Regions from separate parts of the Hahella chejuensis KCTC 2396 genome, predicted to be linked through region 2. Evidence: predicted binding sites of a transcription regulator. Region 2 holds the regulator's gene; the other holds the start of a gene.
What was found. The regulator FNR, encoded in region 2, switches genes on or off when oxygen is low (the NO sensors DNR and NnrR bind a similar motif). The targets are predictions, from matches to a motif close to TTGATNTANATCAA.

Region 1 (5,703 bases), 2.4 Mb from region 2:
AAACTGAGACGCAGGCGTATACAGCAGATCCACCTGAAACACGCCCCCCTGCTCCAATGGAGCACCGAAACTGGCCACGCCGCCATTGGCGATAAACGGCAGCGGTTGACCACCCCCCAATACGTTACCCAGTAACTCCGACATTGATGCATTGCCAAAATCACGTTTAACGGAGTCGCTGACCACCATATCAATGTCGCCGTAGGTCTCTTTGTTCCGATAAGCTGTGACTATCTCGGCGCGTACCGGCGCGCCGTCATTACTCTGCAAGGCCTGTATAGCTCTGCGAGCCTTCTCGCCAATACGTAAAGCCTCCGCAGCAGACAAGCGCTGTGCGCCATGATCTTTCAATGCATTACCGCCCAAAACTCACTCCTGTCATATAGATCGTTATTTCGCCGGCGCGTACCGTATTTTTCACCGCGCGGCGGTTATTGTCATTTCTCGCGGCGACTGGTAAAACAAGAACTCTGTCGAACAGATCTGAATAACAATAACTTAAATCACCACCGCCCTCACGTTAACGCGGTAGTGTAACGGAAAGGTCGCTCATGCCCGAAAGTGCTCCGACATGGATTACCGTTCTCGCGCCCTGGGAGTTTTATCCCTCTGTCGCCCTGATGTCCCTGCTCGCAATCACGCTGTACCTATGCGGCTTGCGCAGACTCCGGGAGTCAGGCCGACCCATCGGCTTCGCCCGCTCTCTGTCATTCTTCGTCGGCGTAGCGATCACTTACGCCGTTCTACACACAAAATTTGATTATTACGCCCAGTATCTGTTTTTTGCTCATCGCCTGCAGCATCTGGTCCTGCACCATCTGGGGCCTTTCTTCATCGCATTGGCTGCGCCTTGGTCGGTGCTGGCGGCGGGCTTGCCGCAACGCCTGCGAGACATCAACTATAGAGCCCTTCCCGGCGCCGGGCTTATTGTATGGAGCTACCGAGTACTGCAGTTTCCTCCCTTGGCCGCCTTTTTGTTCGTCGGCATCATCTTTTTCTGGTTGACGCCGTCCATACACTTTTACGCCATGCTGGATCTGAAGCTGTATCACCTGATGAACTGGAGCATGTTTCTGGATGGCCTGCTGTTCTGGTGGCTGATTCTTAATCCTTCGCCCCAGCAAGGCCCTTCTTTCGGCTGGCGCATCATCATTTTATTAGCCATTATGGTGCCCCAGATTCTGCTGGGCGCATATATTACGCTGTCGGAGTCCACCCTGTACGACATCTACGCCATCTGCGGGCGGGCCTTTCCTATTGCGCCGGAAGCGGACCAAATGGTGGGCGGCGTCGTCACCTGGATTCCTCCCGCCATGATGAGCGCCATCGCCATTTTGGTGATGTTATCCTATATCCGACGCCAGGATTTGGTGGGCGCACGTCCCTCTGGCGCGCTCAGCAGCGCCGCTTGAGTTTTTCAGTGACTGTTAAGGAGATCCCTTCGTGACGGCGATACGCCTCGTTTTTATCGCAATAGTAATGACGCTCACCAGCGCTTGTAGTCAGGAACCATTGGAGTGGTCAGGAACCGATATCAGCGGCATGCTGCCGGAGCTGAAGTTTTCGCTACAAAGCGAGAACGCGGCCTCCGTGTCGGAGAAAGACTTCGAAGGTAAGTACAATATTCTGTTTTTCGGCTACACCTATTGTCCGGATATCTGCCCCACTACACTGGCCAGATTGAAGTCGGCATTGAGCAAACTGGAAGCCTCCGAACAACAGCGCATCAATATTCTGTTCGTCAGCGTCGACCCAAAAAGAGATGCGCCTGAACAACTCAAAGCTTATACCGACGCCTTCGGGCCAGAGTTTGTCGGCCTTACTGGCGATATGGACGCCCTACAGTCCATCACCAAGCGTTACCGCGTGGCGTTCGGCTATGGTAACCCCGATGAAGCCGGCAATTATGACGTCTCGCACAGCTCCGCCGCCTTCGTATTCGACGCGAACGGCAAGGCCCGCCTGTTGCTGCGGGACGATCTCAGCGCCGACATGATCGCCAAGGATCTGGACCAGCTTCTTAAAAGCTGACGTTTCGCTCCCCCCAATAAAAAAGCGCGCCCTAAGGCGCGCCAAGGTAAAGGTTCCGTCCCAGCTGCGTGAACGATGGGACGAAACTCCACTCCGCAGGAGTGTCTCGGGAATCAAGGGTTATAAAACTCAGCGCCTTTACGCAGATAGAAGAACCAGTTCACCAGAACGCATACCGCATAGAACACCGCAAAACCGATCAGCGCGTATTCCGGCGTGGCGGCTTTGATTTGCTCGCCAAACACCTGGGGAATGTAGAAAGCGCCGTAGGCAGCCACCGCTGAGGTCCAGCCAAGCACAGGGCCCGCCTGCTCCTTCGGGAACACCATGGCGATGGTGCGGAAAGTGGAGCCGTTGCCGATGCCGGACGCCGCGAACAAAGCCAGGAACAAGATGAAGAAAGGCGCAAAGTACTCTTCAGGGGTTGCGGAGTTATAGGCCGCGCTCATGTAATAGGCTACCGCCAGGGCGCACACCACCATCACCAGTGAACAGATCTGAGTGACCAGCGCACCACCGAATTTATCGGAAATCCAACCGCCCACCGGACGAATCAACGCGCCGATAAAAGGCCCCATCCAGGCGTACATCAGTGCGCTGGGACCATTGGGATTAACGGTGTTGTGCGTCATTACTCCATCCACCATCACATGGCTGTAGCCGAAGATGACCTTGATCGCCAATGGGAACGCCGCTGCGTAACCGATGAAGCTGCCGAAGGTCATGGTGTATATGACGCTCATCACCCAAGTGTGCCGATTGCCGAAAATACGATACTGACGATTAAGACTGCTGCGGATCTGGCCCGGCAACAGCTTCAGCAGGAAGACCGTTGCGGCGATAACACCCACCAGCACCAGTTCTTTGGGAACGCCCCATCCTGCGCCATTGGCGGATTCTGGCAACATCAGCCAAAGTCCGACGACGGAAGTCAGGAAGCCGATCAACAGCATGAAGGTGATCTTGGAAAAGGCGCTTATTGGTCCGCCAATATCCGGCGAAACCTCATCGGTGCGAATGTTGTTCATGCCGAACCAACCGGCGAACGCCAGTGGAACCAGGAACAGCAGCCAGACGAAGCCGGAGTTTTGAATCCAGGTTTCGGAACCCGCCGGAATCTTTCCGATCAACGTGCCTGACGGATTCACCAGCGTCATAGGATCGCCGCCCACTGCGCCAAACGCGCCGAATGTCATAAACAGCGGCACCAGAATCTGCATGCTGGTGACGCCAAAGTTGCCGAGACCCGCATTCAGGCCTAGCGCCAATCCCTGCTGCTTCTTGGGAAAGAAAAAGCTGATGTTGGACATGGAGGAAGCAAAGTTGCCGCCGCCCAGGCCGGAGAGTAACGCCAGTATCTGGAAGACCCATAAAGGCGTCTCTTTACTCTGCAAGGCGATGCCTGTTCCAACCGCAGGAATCATCAGCAGCGCCGTCGTAAAGAAAATCGTGTTGCGACCGCCGCACAGGCGGATGAAAAAGCTGCTGGGGATGCGCAGCGTGGCGCCGGTCAAACCGGAAATCGCCATCAATGTGAACAATTCCGACGCCTGAAACGGAAAGCCCAGATTCAACATCTGTACTGTGATAACGCCCCAGTACAACCATACGGCGAAGCCGCACAGCAAACTCGGAATGGAAATCCACAAATTCCGATTTGCTACTTTCTTACCTGTCTTTTGCCAGAACCCACTGTCCTCCGGATTCCAGCCAGCAGTGATGTCCGCCATATGCCTTACCTCTGCGTTGGGCCTGAAAAATAATCTTCGGCTCAACTATCTTTATAAATGTATGGGGCGACAATGCTCCGGAGGGGGTAGCGCTTAATGTGGGGGCTACGCGGGTGAGTTACTCAAAAGTGACTTTAAACGTTTCCGCTATCCCCTCTATTTTCATAGACTTACACAGATATCCGAGAATTTGCTAAAGTCTTCCAATACCCACAATGGGGTAGACGAATCCGGCGCAAAAGCGGTATGTCCTCGGTATGCGCAGCTCAAGATCATCGTTGGCAAACCTGATATGGATCAAGTCCCTATCGCGCCATCGAAGGGGCAGCCCTGAGTTCATGGTATGCTGAAAAACGCCAGGCTGTGCTGGACGTATATGAAAAGAATGACAAGGTGAAGCTGAGATGAGCGAAAAAGCAACGATTATGATGGTGGACGACCATCCCCTGTTTCGTAAAGGCATCCGCCAGTTGATTGAGTTGGAGGAAGAACTGGATATCGTCGCCGAAGCCAAAAACGGCGAGGAAGGCCTTAGCAAGGCGAAAGAACTGGAGCCGGACCTGATTCTGCTGGATCTCAACATGCAGGGTATGGACGGCCTGGATACGTTACGCGCCATTCGCGCCGCCGGCGTGGACTCTCGCATCATCATGCTGACGGTGTCCGATAACGAAGCGGATGTGGTGAACTGTTTCCGCGCCGGCGCCGACGGCTATCTGCTGAAGGACATGGAGCCGGAAGACATTCTGGAAAAAATCAAACAGGTTACGCTTGGCAAAATGGCGATCAGCGAACGCCTGACGGAAATCCTCGCCTCCGCCCTGCGCAAACCCGTTGAAGCCGCCGATCCTTCCGCGTCTCTGACCAGTCGTGAATATGAGATTCTCACCCGCATTGCGCAAGGTCACAGCAATAAAGTCATCGCCCGGGATCTGAATATCTCCGACGGCACCGTGAAAGTCCACGTGAAGCACATTCTCAAAAAGATGGGCATGCGCTCACGGGTGGAAGCGGCGGTATGGCTGGTGAATCGCAAGGGATGAGATAAGGCGTGAGATGACGCGCGCCACTCGTTTGAGTGATGTCCGCCCTTGGGTAATCGAAGACAATTTTCCTTCCAACAACAATAAATCATGAGGAAGGAAATCCATGAATCGTTACAACTGGCGCGCCGCGCTCGCCGCCGCCATCCTGCCGCCGTTATTAAGCGGATGCCTGGAAAAACAGACTATCGTCGCCATTCCCGATGCGGAAAATATTCTATTCACCTCCGATGGCCAATTATTGGTCACAGGAGGCAAAGGCATATACCGCATCGACGCCCGGACGAACGCCAATGGCGAGACCGCCTACGTCCCCACGGAGCTGTCTCCCCCGGAACTGAACAGCTGCAACTACACGGGTATGGCGCAGCTTGGCGACTGGGTGCTGACCTCCTGCGTGGAGACGCGCTGGCTGGTCATTCGCAACAATCACCTGTTGGCCGCCAATCTGGCTCGCCCTGACTATCGCTTCGAATTCGTTACACGCCGCGATGATACGCAAGATCCATTCGACGCGCTGGCGATTCCTAACGGCGTCGCTTTCGCTCCCGACGGCGCGCTGTTGGTGGCGGACGAAAACTTCTTCGCCACATCCGGCCTGACGCGCATTACGCTGGCGTTTCCTGAAGCCGGCTCTGTCGAGTCGCCGCACATAACAGGATTTCAGCGGGACTGGATCGCAGGCGGGCGCGGACTTGGCTCACCCAATGGCGTCAGAGTGGTGGGCGATCAGCTTTTCGTCAGCGATGGCGACAGCGTGAAGCGCTTCCAGTTTGACGCCGACGGCGACATCCCCGCCCTGGTTACTGACAGCGACGGCGCCTACCAGACCAACCTGGGCGTCACCCTATGGCGGAAGCCCGGAGCGATCGTGGACGACATCATGCCTTACTGTGGCG
Region 2 (5,703 bases):
CAAATTGACCTTTGGATCTCAGGACCCGTTTCCGGCCCCTACTATGCAGCCAAAAACGGCGTTACCAACATTCAACCTGTATTCACCGTTAAGGAGACACAACTGTATTTAGCAGTTAACAAAGAAACGCCGGATGAATACGTCAACAAGCTCAATGAGGCCCTGGAAAAAATGCGCTCTAGTGGCGAATTGGAAAAAATTACCGCCAGATACAGATAAACAACAGAGCCTTACAAATCCTGCGAGCCCCTATTTCATGGGGCTCGCAGGGGTATTCCTCCCCTTTCCTCCCCACTCATCCGGAAAACTACTTATTAGGAAGACACCTACACCAGCTGTTTAATAAGCAACCAGACTAATCGTTAGTCAGAACAATATTCCGCCCAGCCGTTTGAGGTGATTTAATGATCGCTAAGAAGCTATTGTTGGTTTCTGTTCTCTTTCTGTCCGCCATTGCACGTGGCGAAACCTTTAACCTGGTCACGGAAAATTTCCCGCCTTTTAATATGGGCGAGGAAGACCACAAATACGAACACAAAGCTGACGCTATCAGCGGCATCAATGTGGATATAGTCAAAGAGCTCTTTAAACGCTCGGGTTATGACTATCGTATGAAGCTCAGAAATTGGAATTACGCTTACAACTTCGCGCAACGCAAAGAGTTCCGTGGCGTATTCGGCACTACATTGACCGATGCGCGCAAACCGCTGTTCAAGTGGGTAGGTCCACTCGCCAAGAACGACTGGGTATTCTTCGCAAGAAATGACACTACTATCAAAATTAACTCTGTAGAGGACGCCAAGCCTTATCTCATTGGTTGCTATAAGGATGACTCCAGAGCGCAATTTTTGAAGAACAACGGCTTCAACGCTTCAGAGCTGGAAGATGACAGCCTCAACCCAAAGAGGCTGCAACAAAGACAGGTGGACCTATGGATCTCCAGCACCGCATCAGGCTATTACTACGCTAAGCTGGCCGGTGTTTCCGACATCAAACCTATATTTACTATACGAGACACCAGTCTATACTTGGCGATGAACAAGGACACGCCTGATGAGCACATTGAGCACCTCAATAAAGTGCTCGATAAGATGCGTACTGAAGGCTATTTGGACAAAGTATATTCAAACTACAAATAGAAAGTCTTACGCCTGGCTTAAGGCGGCGGAGGTCCGCCTTATCCACTCTTCCATTTCCTTATGAACTTCATCGGTAGCGCGCCCACTGGTTTCAATCGGCGCACCGATCCTGACCCTTATCAAACCTGGGCGCTTACTAATACTGCCAGCAGGCCAGCAATCGCCTGCATTATGCGCCACTGGCAGTAAAGGTACGCCCGCGCTGACCGCCAACAAGGCGCCCCCCTTATTGTATTTGCCAACTTGTCCAGGACGAACGCGCGTTCCTTCAGGGTAAATCACAACCCAATACCCAGAAGTCAGACGCTCCTTTCCCTGCTTTAGCAATTGCTTAAGCGCCGCAGAAGGCTTACTCCGGTCAATGGCGATGGGCTTCAATCTTTTTAGCGCCCAGCCAAAAAACGGAATTTTCATCAACTCCTGTTTCAGTACTGTGCATTGAGGACGGAATATGACGCCTAACAAATAGGTTTCCCAGGCGCTTTGATGATTGCTGACAACCACACAGCTTGTTTTCGGAATGTTCTCCAGCCCCTCAATCTCATAACGTATGCCGCAAACAACGCGCGCCCACCAAAGCGCAAACACATTAAACCGGGATACGATGTAATAGCGCTTTTCAAAATTGACGTAAGGACCCACCAACATACCAACTAATGATGTGATGATGACGCCCCAAGCATACCCAAGGTAAAAAACGAAAGACCGAAATAGCTGAAATGCCTGCACTTTTGCCCGCCTTTTTTCAATGCCCGCAAAGGATATCAACTCCCCGCCCAAAGCTGCAATGAATGTTATCCCTCAATGCCCCAGAAACCCAATGTTTGAGGGCTTTTGCGACTAAAGTCCACCCACACAGGCAGCCACCCGCTCACCCCTTGATCAATATCAAGGCGCCCCGCTGGGAGCTGGATACACTGAGCATGGAGAGAGGGGGACTCACTTGCCAGCAAGTGTGACAGCAGGCGCGCGCGCCAATTCGCCAACAACGACAGTCAAGCGCGCGCAGATGTTTTCTTACCTGGTTGGAGACCCAATATGCCAGTTGGAAAGGTTGTCGAACAAGCGATACAAAATGGGGGTAATGATAGCTGGGTTTATTTGCTCAACTCCCCTCCCAAAGAGTTCTCCAGCGAGAACTGGAGCGCCTTAAACGAGGGAGCCTATGATGCGGACTATCGCAACAGCTCTCTGGCTCGATACTATGAAGGCGGGTTCGCATTGAGCGTTCAAGCGCCCTGCTTCACCACACTCGTAAGCGCGGAAAATTATACCCGCCGACTTCCATCCATGAGCGCAAATCTGCAGAAGTACATCGACTATGTCGTAAAGGAAGTGAGACTACTCAAGCAAAGCCTTCCTGCCGGTTGCCAGGTTAAGTACCTGCATTGGTTCGGCGATCTGGTGCGCCAGCTTACTCCCGCAGCGCAAACGCAGGTCATGTACTATTTAGGGCGGGAGTTCAAGCTGAACTTCGGCGCCGATGCCCGTCATGTCATCGAGTTGGACGCTCGTCCAGACTCAGAGGAAGCGCTAGCCCTGATCAAAGGGTTGGGCTTTAACATCATCTGCATCAATGATCCCGGTGAATATGCGCAGTCCTGTCCTATTGAGGACCTTAAGGATTGGCTACAAACCATTAGGGCATTCGACTTTAAAGCCGTCTATCTGCGTCTGAAAGTGTCACCCATCACATTCTCCGCACTGTCCCAGCATCTTGAGGAAATTCTGACGGAAAGACCGCAGGGCATCCTTCTTTCCAGCCATAAACCAGAGTTCACCAGCACACCTAGCCTGGAAACAGCGCTAAAAGATTTCAAGCGACGCATTAAGTCCGCATCGTTTATTCCGATCACCCAGGACTTTTTCGCGCTACCCTGGACAGGCTTAATAAGCCAAGGCGTCAGTTGTCTGCATGGCGTCGGGTTGGGCGCATTCTCTTACACGCCCCACTACCAGTTGCGCAACGCCACCCAGCTGGATGACTACTACAAAATCCTGGACAACGGAGGACTCCCGGCAAGAGCAATTCGTTACACTCAGACACAGTTGTAACAAAAGGTGAAAGCTATGTAGAAACAACGGCGAGCGTAGGTTTTCCCTGTAAATTTCCTGCTGTGGGGATTTGCTTTTAAATGGCTATTGGCTATCCTAGAAGCCTCTTTAAGCAGTTTCACTCATTCAGCCACGAGGCGACCGATGGAAAGCAAGCATATAGCAACCTCCTCTCCTTTTAGCTTACACAGGGGCTGCCATGAATGTAACTTGAGCAAACTTTGCATTCCAATAGCGGTCGGGGCTGAAGACATTGATCGCCTGGAAGAAATCATTCGCCAGGGCAAAATGCTCAATCGCGGTGAATATATCTTTGAGCAGCATACGCCATTTCGCTCCTGCTTCGCCGTTCGTAGCGGCGCAATCAAAACATTCACCGTATCTGAGGAAGGCGAGGAGCAGGTAACCGGCTTCTACCTGCCAGGTGAGATTATCGGGCTGGACAGCGTTAGCATGGAAAAATACTCCTGCTCCGCCGTCGCTCTCGAACGCACTAGCGTGTGCGAAATTCCTTTGGAAAAATTTGAAGACTTAGCCTCAGACATTCCCAGCCTGCAGCACCACTTTTTCTCGCTGATGAGTAAAGAAATTCAGGAAAGCAGGCAGCTTACTATGCTACTGAGCAAAAACTCTGCGGAAGAGCGCATAGCCTCGCTGCTATTGTCCTTATCAACTCGCTTCAGCCGTCGTCGCCTGTCCGGCACAAACTTCAGGCTCCCCATGCCTCGCAGCGATATAGGCAACTATTTAGGTTTGGCGGTCGAAACTGTGAGTCGGGTTATTACCCGCTTCCAGAACAACGGCATTATTAAGGTCCAAGGAAGGGAAGTTCAGATTTTGCAATTGGAAGAGCTACAGAAAGTTCTCCGCCACGACACTAAGTGTCTGGAACACCAAAAAGAGTCCGCCGTTAACGGCCGTTAACGGCTCTCTTCCAAGCAGTTTTCAGCGGGCTTCACGCCCCCACGTTGCTGGCATTGCTCAATCAGTGCAGGCAGGTAGCGACGCCAGGGAAGCTGTTTGACGCCAAAGGTGTTGCGCAGCTTGATGCAGCCCAACGCCCCATTCGCGGGAAGCGCCACTCCAGGCAAGACATCAGCGCCCTTCTTCTCGATCAGAGCCTGTAGCATTTCCTCCTGGCCAAAGGCCTGCAACACAATCGCCTTCAACAATTCATAGTGGGTGACCGCTTCAGCGCCAGCATAATGGTAAACACCCCATACGGAGATGTTACAGCTTAACTGTTTGATAACAGCGTCCACCACTCTCGCCACATCATCCACCGCAACAGGGGTCAGCTGCATATCGGTACTGGCGTTAAGACGCTTGCCTGACGACAATGCCGAAAGCATGGTCTGCAACCAGCCTTGAGCGCCCGCCTCCAGCAACCAACCAACCCTCAAGATCAGATGCTTGCTATAGTTTTCCTGAAGCCATTGCTCACTCTGCAACTTTGTCCGCCCATACACAGAGAGAGGACGCCCTTTGTTGGCGGAAATATAAGGATTCTTTTTGACGCCGTCGAAAACAAGATGACTGGAAAGATGAACAATCGGCGCCTTCCATAAGTCCGCAACCTCCGCAACCGCCGCACAAGCGGACACGTTAACCTGATACGCCAGGTCCGGGTGCTGCTCCGCTTTGAACAAATCGCTCATCTCCGCAGCATGAACGACAAAGTCCGCTGACGGCATCGACTTCATTCCCCGCACGATCGCATCATTGGTCATCAGAAACTGTTCGTAGGGGACGCCCTCCACCACTATACCGCTCTGCTGCAAACGCTGAGCTATAGCCTTACCTAATGGCGAATCGATTCCCGTCACACAAACAATCACTCATGTACCCCTTAAATGCATCTCGTGGCCTTTGGCAGCCCCCAGAATACGGGGCCGCCTGAAGATATTATGTTTACAATATTGGCTGCTTGACGGGATTTTAGCAAACCCTGCGCATCGGGGTTCCCCCGCCTTACATCCCGTAGGCCGCGCCAAAGCCTCCCTCGAGAGCCCCCGCCAACGCAGCGCCTTAAACTACTTCCGAACGATTAATATATACTCTGGGAACCCGCGAGGTCATACCCGTAAATAAAGTATAGGAGATTGTTGACGCATATCCTGCAACCTCATCCGCGGAAACAGTCCCGCCCCACAACTCCACTTCAGACCCAATGCGAGCCTCTGGAATATGGGAGATATCCACCGTCAACATATCCATGGATACACGCCCAATAATTTTTGTCCGCTTACCGCACACGGCGACAGGAGCCCCATTCTGCATCTGCCTTGGATAACCATCGCCGTATCCCACCGCGACCACTCCCATTCGCGTTGGGGCGTCCGCAGTCCAGGCGGCGCCATAGCCAATAGAGTCTCCAGCTTGCAGCTCCCTGGTAGCAATCAAACGTGACTCAAAGGTCATTACCGGCTTCAAACCAAAATCTGCCCCCGTCTTATCCGCCATGGGGGACGCGCCGTACATTGCAATACCCGGGCGCACCCAATCCAGA

Region 1: a site for FNR is predicted at 4,049-4,062, ahead of narL (two-component system response regulator NarL). Genes of this name have one in related genera too.

Annotation. Positions count from the first base shown of each region.
Region 1 covers NC_007645.1:4,158,203-4,163,905, forward strand. Annotated here, with positions in the region: gene HCH_RS17930 (hypothetical protein) at 1-366, opposite strand, end outside; gene HCH_RS17935 (cytochrome c oxidase assembly protein) at 552-1,412, shown strand; gene HCH_RS17940 (SCO family protein) at 1,444-2,031, shown strand; gene HCH_RS17945 (MFS transporter) at 2,145-3,761, opposite strand; gene narL (two-component system response regulator NarL) at 4,166-4,804, shown strand; gene HCH_RS17955 (hypothetical protein) at 4,911-5,703, shown strand, end outside.
Region 2 covers NC_007645.1:1,741,750-1,747,452, reverse strand. Annotated here, with positions in the region: gene HCH_RS07790 (substrate-binding periplasmic protein) at 1-219, shown strand, start outside; gene HCH_RS07785 (substrate-binding periplasmic protein) at 405-1,139, shown strand; gene HCH_RS07780 (lysophospholipid acyltransferase family protein) at 1,146-1,868, opposite strand; gene HCH_RS07775 (coproporphyrinogen III oxidase) at 2,178-3,194, shown strand; gene fnr (fumarate/nitrate reduction transcriptional regulator Fnr) at 3,339-4,118, shown strand; gene HCH_RS07765 (SDR family oxidoreductase) at 4,115-5,020, opposite strand; gene alr (alanine racemase) at 5,223-5,703, opposite strand, start outside.